Regions from separate parts of the Labrys okinawensis genome, predicted to be linked through region 2. Evidence: predicted binding sites of a transcription regulator. Region 2 holds the regulator's gene; the other holds the start of a gene.
The links. The regulator PhoB, encoded in region 2, activates phosphate uptake and scavenging genes when phosphate is short. The targets are predictions, from matches to a motif close to TGTCATNNANCTGTCAT.
Positions count from the first base shown of each region.

Region 1 (4,421 bases), 1.8 Mb from region 2:
CACCACTCCAAACCACGCGACCTCGGCGCACGCGTTCCAGCCCGGTCACCACATTGACGAAGGTGCTCTTGCCGGAACCAGAAGCGCCGGTGATGGCGACCTGGCCGCCGGCAGGGATATCAAGGCTGCCGATCTGCAGCACCGGCGCGGGCAGGCCGGGATAGGAGATGGCGATATCGTTGAGCTTCAGGGCAAGCACGGCGTCAGGCCACCCAGTAACGCGCCCCGCGCAGGCGCAGGCGGCTGAGGAAGCCGGTCTCGGGATCGGTCCAGGAGCCCATCTCCAGGCGACCGGTCACCTCGATGCGGGTGCCTGGCTGCACGAAGGTCTGCTTTTCGTCGAGATAGACGACCACGATGTTGTCGGGCCAGTCCGCATCCGAGGAACAGAAGGGGCAGATCGACATCGGGACCTCGGTGAGCACGAAGAAATTGGCCTCGGCTTTCAGCGGTGGCGCCATGAAGCCGCTCATGGTGACCTCCTGGCCGGCGAGTTCCTTGACCCTCGCGGAGTATTCAAGGCCGAGCACGCTGATCTTGCCATAGAGCTCGTCGAAGGTGAGCGCGGCGGAGGCAGCAAGGGCTGCATGGGCGAGGAGGAGAGGCGAAAGGCCGATGAGGCCGAGGACGCGGCGGCGGTGCAAGATGCCGGTCTCGGTCATGGCGCTGTCCTTTCGCATGGCGTTCAGTCCCGAGCGGTTATCGAGGGCCCCGGCCGGGAATGACAATGCCTCCGCCTGCCTTGGCAAGTAACGAACTCCCAAATAACACACTCCTCCGGGCAGTTTTCCACCCGGAGGAGCGTATCACGACCCTGCTTACTGCATCTGGGCCTTCTGGGGTGCGGCGTTGCCGAGGGCGAAGGCGTCGACCAGCACCTTGTAAACGTCGCTCTCTTCCATATAGCCTTTGAAGCCCTCGGCGCCGGGACCGGTGGCCTGCAGTACGATGTCGTCGACGGCATGGACGGCGGTGTCGGCATTGCGCGGCAGGTTGCCTTCGCGGAGGACGGCGCCGGGAACGTCCTTATAGGCTGGGTTGGCGACATATTCCTTCTTCTCGTTCTGGATGGCCGGCTCGAACGGGCCGTCCATCTTCGGGCGGAAGGTCTCGTAATAGTCGGGATAGTTGTTGGAGAAGACAGCAAGGCGCTTGGAGACATCCACCTTGTCCGGATAGCCGTCGCCATCCTTGTCCTCATAATTGGGGAAGCCAGCTTCGGCGTAGGTGCCGACCTTCTCGCGCATCTCCGTGCCCGGCTTGTTGTCGTCGATGGTGCCGATGATCGACACGCCATGAGTGTGATCGCCGGTGGCGACGATGAGCGTGTCGGGATGGGCCTTGGCGAATTCGCGGGCGAGGCCGACGACCTTGTCGAACTCGATGGTTTCATAGAGCGAGCGATCCCAGTCCATGGGATGGGACATCTTGTCGATCGAGGCACCTTCCACCATCAGGAAGAAGCCATCCGGGTTCTTGGAAAGCTGCTCGAGGGCGACCTTGGTCATGTCTTCGAGGCCAGGCTGGTTCGGGAATTTGGAGACCGTACCCTTCTTCAGGAACAGGCGGTCGAGCGCCACGTCCATGTTGCCGGTGTGGAAGAGGCCGAGGATCTTGTTGTTGTTGGTGCCATTGGCGGCCGCGAGGCTATCCTTGTCGGTAGCCACGGCGTAGCCGGCATCCTTGAAGAGCTGGATATAGTCCTTGTCATCCTTGCGCTTGGAACCGGGCGTGGCCTGCGGCAGGAAATAGGCGGAACCCCCGCCCAGGATGACATCAGGTTTGACGCCGTAGAACATGCCGACGATGTTGGCCTTGTCGGCACGCTTGCGGGTATGGGAGACGACGGCCGCCGGCGTGGCATCCTCGATCTCGGCAGTGGAGACCACGCCGATCGACTTCTTGGAGGCACGGCGCAGGGCTTCGGCGATGGTCTCGACCCTCGGATCATCCAGGCTGCCCGGCGTGCGGTCGGCATAGACGCCCAGCGCATTCACCGCGGTCTTATGGCCGGTCATATAGGCGGACATGGTGTTGGCGCTGTCGGTGGCGATGGCGTCAGTCGCCGAAGTGCCGATGAAGGCCATGTGGTCGAGGTCGTCCAGATTGAGGCGGCCATTGGCCTTGCCCTCGGTCATGCCCTTGGACATCAGGCGGGCGCCTGTACGGTGAGCAACCGACAGGCCGTCGCCGAGCAGGAAGATGATGTTCTTTGCCTTGGGGGTGGCAGCGGTGCCGTAGACGTCCCAGGTCACGCTCTTCACCTGGCTGCCGGCGGAGACTTCCACCTTGTAGCTGCCGGGGATCGAGATGGTGAGGCCACGCAACAGGACGGCGGAACCGAGGTCCTTGTCTTCCTTGCCCTTCTCCGAGGCGACGAACTCGACATCCTTGCCGAAGACTATCTTGTAATCCTGGCCGTTCACGGTGACCCGGACGTCATCCTGCTTAACGTTTCCTTCGAACTCGACCTTGAAGTCGAAGGGCGAGCCGACGAGGATCGTTGCGCGGTCCAACGGATAGATGCTAGTGGCCTGCGCTGGCGCGGCCAGCATGGTCGTAGCGGCAAGGGCGGCGAGAAGCGTGCGCATGGTGATCCTTTCGATGACACAAGCTTAAGTTGTGTTCGCAAGGAATAGCTACCTGCAGTGACGGATCCATGACATGCTGCCGGCTTCTGCCAGGCGCGCATGATATACGACATGTGATTGCAACCATTCCAGACAAGACTTGTCTCGACTGGCAATCTTGGCTCGCTTTATCGCCGATATGTATACTCTTTGACATAGCGTCAACGATACAAACACAAGTTGCAGTAAGAACAGTATCGGTGTCCATTTACCTTCCGGGGTGTGGGGGCCATGGTGCCAGGACAAGGACCCGGCCGTGGCAGGTTTATCCTTTCTGGTCATCTCGTACGGGGCATGCGATATATCAGCGACCGCCCCCTCTATCGCGGCGCGCCGGAATCAGGCATTGTTGTGTTAAGACACTGTTCATGATGTCGCGTAACCATGATGGGCCCGTGACTTGCGGCGACTGCCCATTGACGGTAAATGTCCTCTCGTCTGAAGTACTGACTTTTCACGGGTTCGCTGGTTCATGTCCGCTCACTTCACGTTGACGCGCAAGATTGCCATGGCTGTGCCGATTATGTTGCTGGCCGCGGCTTGTTCCAATCAGAACGGGGCCAGCCTTCGCTCCATCAGCCCCGTACCCCCGTCGCTCTTGGCCGAAATGCAGGCCAAGGACATGGCGCGCACTGCGCCGATCCTCGTGCGTGTGTACAAAAAGGAATCCGAGCTCGAGATCTGGAAGCAGACCTCGAGTGGCAAATATGGCCTGCTCAAGACCTATCCGATCTGCCGCTGGTCCGGCCAGCTAGGCCCCAAGAAGGTCGAAGGCGACCGCCAGGTGCCCGAGGGCTTCTATAATGTCGGCATGGGCCAGCTCAATCCGAACTCGAAATATTACCTGTCCTTCGACGTCGGCTATCCCAACAATTTCGACCGCCAGCTCGGCCGCGCCGGCGGCGACATCATGGTACATGGCTCCTGCTCCTCGCGCGGCTGCTTCGCGATGACCGACAAGCAGATGGCCGAGATCTATGCCGTGGCCCGTGAAGCGCTGCAGGCTGGCCAGGGCTCGTTCCAGCTGCAGTCCTATCCCTTCCACATGACGGCCGAGAACATGGCCAAGAACCGCAAGAATCCGAATCTCGGCTTCTGGCAGAATCTGAAGGAAGGCTCCGACAATTTCGAAGTGACCAAGCAGTCGGTGAAGACCGATGTCTGCAAAGGCCGCTATGTCTTCAACGGTGACGGTGGTGCGCCCTGTGGCATTGCACCCGCCAGTCCGAGCGTGGCCGCCGCCGTCTACGACAAGAAGCGCAACGACGAGGCCAAGATCGCCTCGCTGATCTCTTCGGGCACCAAGGCCTATAACTACATCTATCAGGATGGCGGCTCCAACCCCATCTTCGTGGCTCGCTCCGTCGACCAGATGGCCGTGCCGGGCAAGGACCGTCCCTTCGTCTATTCCAGTATCGACGTGACTGAAGTGGCGCTCAACGACAATGGCGCGCCGGCCACCGCCGCCGATGCCCAGGCCGCCCGGCAGGTGACCTATTCGGCGGCCGAGGAACTGCTGCAGTCCGAAGCCGCGATAGCCCGCCGTCCGCTTAGGGGACCTGCCGATCCGAAGGCCGTCGCGGCCCGCCAGCAGTCCGTCTATGCCGGCCTGATGGGCGGCAAATTGCCGGCCGATCAACTGCCCGCTGCCCAGCCTGCCGCGGTGGCGACCGTCGATGTGCCCGGCAGACCCTCCCTCGTGGCGGCGGCTCCGGTCCCGGCTGAGGTCGCCGCGCCTGGCCCGAAGGTGGCTGCTGCGGCTCCAGCGGGTGATGACCAGCCCTTCTATGC
Region 1 covers NZ_CP178864.1:6,603,102-6,607,522, reverse strand. The annotation lists gene ACMDCR_RS30645 (ABC transporter ATP-binding protein) at 1-199, opposite strand, end outside; gene ACMDCR_RS30640 (hypothetical protein) at 204-662, opposite strand; gene ACMDCR_RS30635 (alkaline phosphatase) at 819-2,591, opposite strand; gene ACMDCR_RS30630 (L,D-transpeptidase family protein) at 3,139-4,421, shown strand, end outside.
Region 1: the regulator PhoB is predicted to act here: its motif matches at 2,649-2,665, upstream of ACMDCR_RS30635 (alkaline phosphatase).

Region 2 (4,421 bases):
CGGGCTGGGCGGGCATCATTGCGCTCGCCATCATCATCATGCCGGTGGTGGTGCGCACCACCGAGGACATGCTGACCCTGGTGCCTATCAGCCTGCGCGAGGCGGCGTTCGCCCTGGGATCGCCGATGTGGAAGGTGATCATGGCGGTCACCTGGCGCTCGGCCCGCACCGGGATCATCACCGGCATCCTGCTGGCGCTGGCCCGCGCCGCCGGTGAAACCGCGCCACTGCTCTTCACCGCTTTCGGCAACTCGAACTGGACGCTGGATCTCGGCGGCGCCTTCCCCAGCCTGCCGCTGGCGATCAACCTCTTCGCCCAGAGCCCCGATCCCAACCAGGTCTCGATCGCCTGGGCCGGCGCCCTCCTCATCACCATCGGCGTGCTGGCCCTGAACATCATCACCCGCGTCGTGCTCGCTCCCAAGAAATGAGTGCTCCCATGTCCTCACCCAACGCCTCGATCGCGGTTTCCGACCGCCCGGTTGCCGATCCCAACGCTCCCGTCAAGCTGAAGGTCGAAAACCTCGACTTCTATTACGGCGAGAAGCATGCGCTGAAGAAGATCAACATGAGCGTGGCCGAGCGTCAGGTCACCGCGATGATCGGCCCCTCGGGCTGCGGCAAGTCCACGCTGCTGCGTGTGCTAAACCGCATGTATGATCTATATCCCGGCCAGCGCGCCGAGGGAAAGGTCATGCTCGACGGCCAGAATGTCATCGGCAAGGAGATCGATCCGGCGGTGCTGCGCGCCCGCGTCGGCATGGTGTTCCAAAAGCCGACGCCCTTCCCGATGTCGATCTATGATAATATCTCCTTCGGCGTCCGGCTGCATGAGAACATTTCCAAGGCCGAGATGGACCAGCGCGTCGAATGGTGCCTGACCAAGGCAGCCTTGTGGAACGAAGTGAAGGACCGCCTCAACGCCTCGGCGCTCGGCATGTCCGGCGGGCAGCAGCAGCGCCTGTGCATCGCCCGCACCATCGCGGTGAAGCCGGAAGTAGTGCTTCTCGACGAACCGACCTCGGCACTCGACCCGATCTCGACCGCCAAGATCGAGGAACTGATCGACGAATTGAAGCGCGACTTCACCATCGTGATCGTGACCCACAACATGCAGCAGGCGGCGCGCAGCGCCGACACCACCGCTTTCTTCTATCTCGGAGACCTCATCGAGATCGGGGCGACGAACAAGATTTTCACCAACCCGAATGACAGCCGCACGCAGGATTACATCACCGGCCGTTTCGGCTGATCCCCGGGCAGGCATTCAAGCCGGCACATAGACGGCGGCGACAAGGAATTTGGAGAACGGCATGTCCGATCACATCGTTACGTCCTTCGATCAGGAATTGCGCGAGTTGCGCAACATGATCGCAGAAATGGGTGGCCTTGCCGAAAAGAGCGTGGCCGACAGTGTGGAAGCTCTGCTCAAGCGCGACAGCCAGCGCGCGAAGGCGGTGATCGATCTCGACGCCTCGATCGACAAGTTGCAGCGCCAGGTCGAGGAACGCGCCATCCTGATCATCGCCAAGCGCCAGCCGCTGGCGCTGGACCTGCGCGAGATCGTCTCGGCCCTGCGGGTCGCCAACGACCTCGAGCGCATCGGCGATCTCGGCAAGAACGTCGCCAAACGCGTCGTGGCCATCCAGGGCCATATGCAGCCCAACCAGCTCTTCGGCGGCTTCGACCACATGGCCGACCTCGTACTCGAGCAGCTCAAGCAGGTTCTGGACTCCTTCGCCCAGCGCAATGTCGAGGAAGCACTCTCGGTCTGGCGTTCGGATGGCGAGATCGACGCCATGTACACCTCGCTCTTCCGCGAACTCCTGACCTATATGATGGAAGATCCGCGCAATATCGGCTTCTGCACACATCTGCTGTTCTGCGCCAAGAACATCGAGCGCATCGGCGACCATGCCACCAACATCGCCGAGACCGTGCATTATCTGGTGACCGGCGAATCCCCTGCCGGCGAACGTCCGAAGGCGGATACGAGTACGTCTCTCGTCGACCTTCCAGTGCCGGCTAAGTAACAAGGGGAACCGGCTATGCCTCCCAAGGTTCTGATAGTCGAGGACGAAGAAGCCCTCACCCTTCTGCTGCGCTACAATCTCGAGGCCGAGGGCTATGAGGTGGACAGCGTGGCACGGGGCGACGATGCCGAGATCCGGTTGCGCGAGAGCGTCCCCGATCTCGTGCTGTTGGACTGGATGCTGCCCGGCCTGTCGGGCATCGAATTGTGCCGGCGCATCCGTATGCGGCCAGAGACGGAGCGCTTGCCGGTGATCATGCTCACCGCCCGTGGCGAGGAGGCCGAGCGTGTCCGCGGCCTTGCCACCGGCGCGGACGACTATGTCGTCAAGCCGTTTTCCGTGCCGGAACTTTCGGCCCGCGTGCGGGCCCTCCTGCGCCGCGCCAAGCCCGATCATGTCGCCTCCCTGCTCAAGGCCGGCGACATCTCGCTCGACCGCGAGACCAAGCGCGTCCATCGCGGCAATCGCGAGATCCGCCTGGGGCCGACGGAATTCCGCTTGCTGGAATTCCTGATGCAGGCACCAGGCCGCGTCTTCGCCCGCGAACAGCTGCTCGACAGCGTCTGGGGCCGCGACGTCTATATCGACGAGCGCACCGTTGACGTGCATGTCGGCCGCCTGCGCAAGGCCATGAACCGCACGCGCGAGATCGATCCGATCCGCACGGTACGCGGCGCCGGCTATTCCTTCGACGAAACCTTCTCGAAGCAGGGCTGATTGAGAGCGCGGATATCACAGCGACATACTTGCATGTCGCGATGTCCGCGCCCCTGAAAGGCACTTGCAACTAAACCTGCCCCATCTTCCCTTGCAGGTAGCGACGGATGGCAGGATCGCTTTCCAGCCCGATCGCACGCATGTAGGCGTCCCTCGCCTCGTCGAACCGTTTCGCTCGTGCCAGCAGGTCCGCCCGCGCCGCCCAATAGGGCTGGTACTCTGCAAGGCGAGCGTCCTCCAGCAATGCGTCGAACGCCGCCAGTGCGGCCTCCGTGCCCTCGATATGGGCTAGCGCCACGGCACGATTGATGGCGGCGACCGGGGATTGGGTCAGCAGGACGAGCGCGTCGTAGAGCTGCACGATCGCCGCCCAGTCCACCGCCAGGCCCCTGCGCCGGATCGCATGGGCCGACTGCAGCGCTGCCTCCAGCTGATAACGGCCGATCTGCCCTCTCTTTACCGCGCGGGCAAGCAGGGCCTCGGCCTCCTCGATCATCTCCTCGTCCCAGAGCAGGGTATCCTGTTGAGCAAGGGGCACGAAGTCGCCCTCCGGACTGCGGCGGGCGGCGCGGCGCGCCTCGGCATGCAGCATCAGGGCGAGCAGGCCAAGCACTTCGGGCTCGTCCGGCATCAGCGAGGCGATCAGGCGGCCGAGCCAGATGCCTTCAGCAGCAAGGTTGCGCCGACGTGGCCGCGAGCCCTCCGGATCGGCCCAGCCTTCGGCGAAGACGGCGTAGACCGCCTCCAGCACGGTATCGAGGCGCTCCGGCAGTTCTTCGCGCTCGGGCACGCGAAAGGGAATGCCGGCCTGCCTGATCTTGGTCTTGGCCCTGACCAGCCGCTGACTCATGGCAGCCGGCGAGATCAGGAAGGCGCTGGCGATCGCGGCGGCATCGAAGCCGAGCACCGTTTGCAGGATCAATGGCGCGCGCACGGTGGCATCGAGCGCCGGATGGGCGCAGGCGAACATCAGGCGCAGGCGCTCGTCAGGAATGACATGATCCTGCTCCCTGATCATCGCAAGTTCCTCGATCTGCCTGGTGACGTCGTCAGCCTTCTCCAGGCGGAGCCTGGTCTTGCGGGCGTTGTCTATCTGGCGCCGGCGGGCCGATGTCAGCAGCCAGGCTTCGGGATTGTCGGGGATGCCGCTCGCGGGCCAGTGCTCCAGCGCCGCCGCGAAGGCATCGGCGAGCGCGTCCTCCGCCCCGGCCACGTCGCCGGAGCGTGCCGCCAGAAAGGCGACCAGCTTGCCATAGCTTCGCCGGGCGACGCTTTCGGCAAGGCTTGAGGCGGAGGGCGGCACGGCCTGTCGGGCCGCTTAATACTCGTCCATCGGCCAGATGGGGCGTACCTCGACCGAGCCTGCGCCGGCGCCCGGGCAGCGAGAGGCCCAGTTCAGGGCCGTATCGAGATCGGCCACATCAATGAGATAATAGCCAGCTAATTGCTCCTTGGTCTCAGCAAAAGGCCCGTTCAAGACCTGGGTCTTGCCGTCGCGGATCCGAACGGTGGTGGCCGAAGCGGTCGGCCGCAGGCGGTTGGATCCCAGCAGAATACCGGAAGCCTTGATCGCCTGCGTATAGGCGCCATAAGCGGCAAGCATCTCATTTCTTGCAGCCGGCTGGGCGTTCTGCATGGCCTCTTCACTGGAATAGATCAGAATCGCGAATT
Region 2 covers NZ_CP178864.1:1,378,211-1,382,631, reverse strand. The annotation lists gene pstA (phosphate ABC transporter permease PstA) at 1-431, shown strand, start outside; gene pstB (phosphate ABC transporter ATP-binding protein PstB) at 440-1,252, shown strand; gene phoU (phosphate signaling complex protein PhoU) at 1,314-2,033, shown strand; gene phoB (phosphate regulon transcriptional regulator PhoB) at 2,049-2,750, shown strand; gene ACMDCR_RS06615 (RNA polymerase sigma factor) at 2,821-4,053, opposite strand; gene ACMDCR_RS06610 (YciI family protein) at 4,069-4,421, opposite strand, start outside.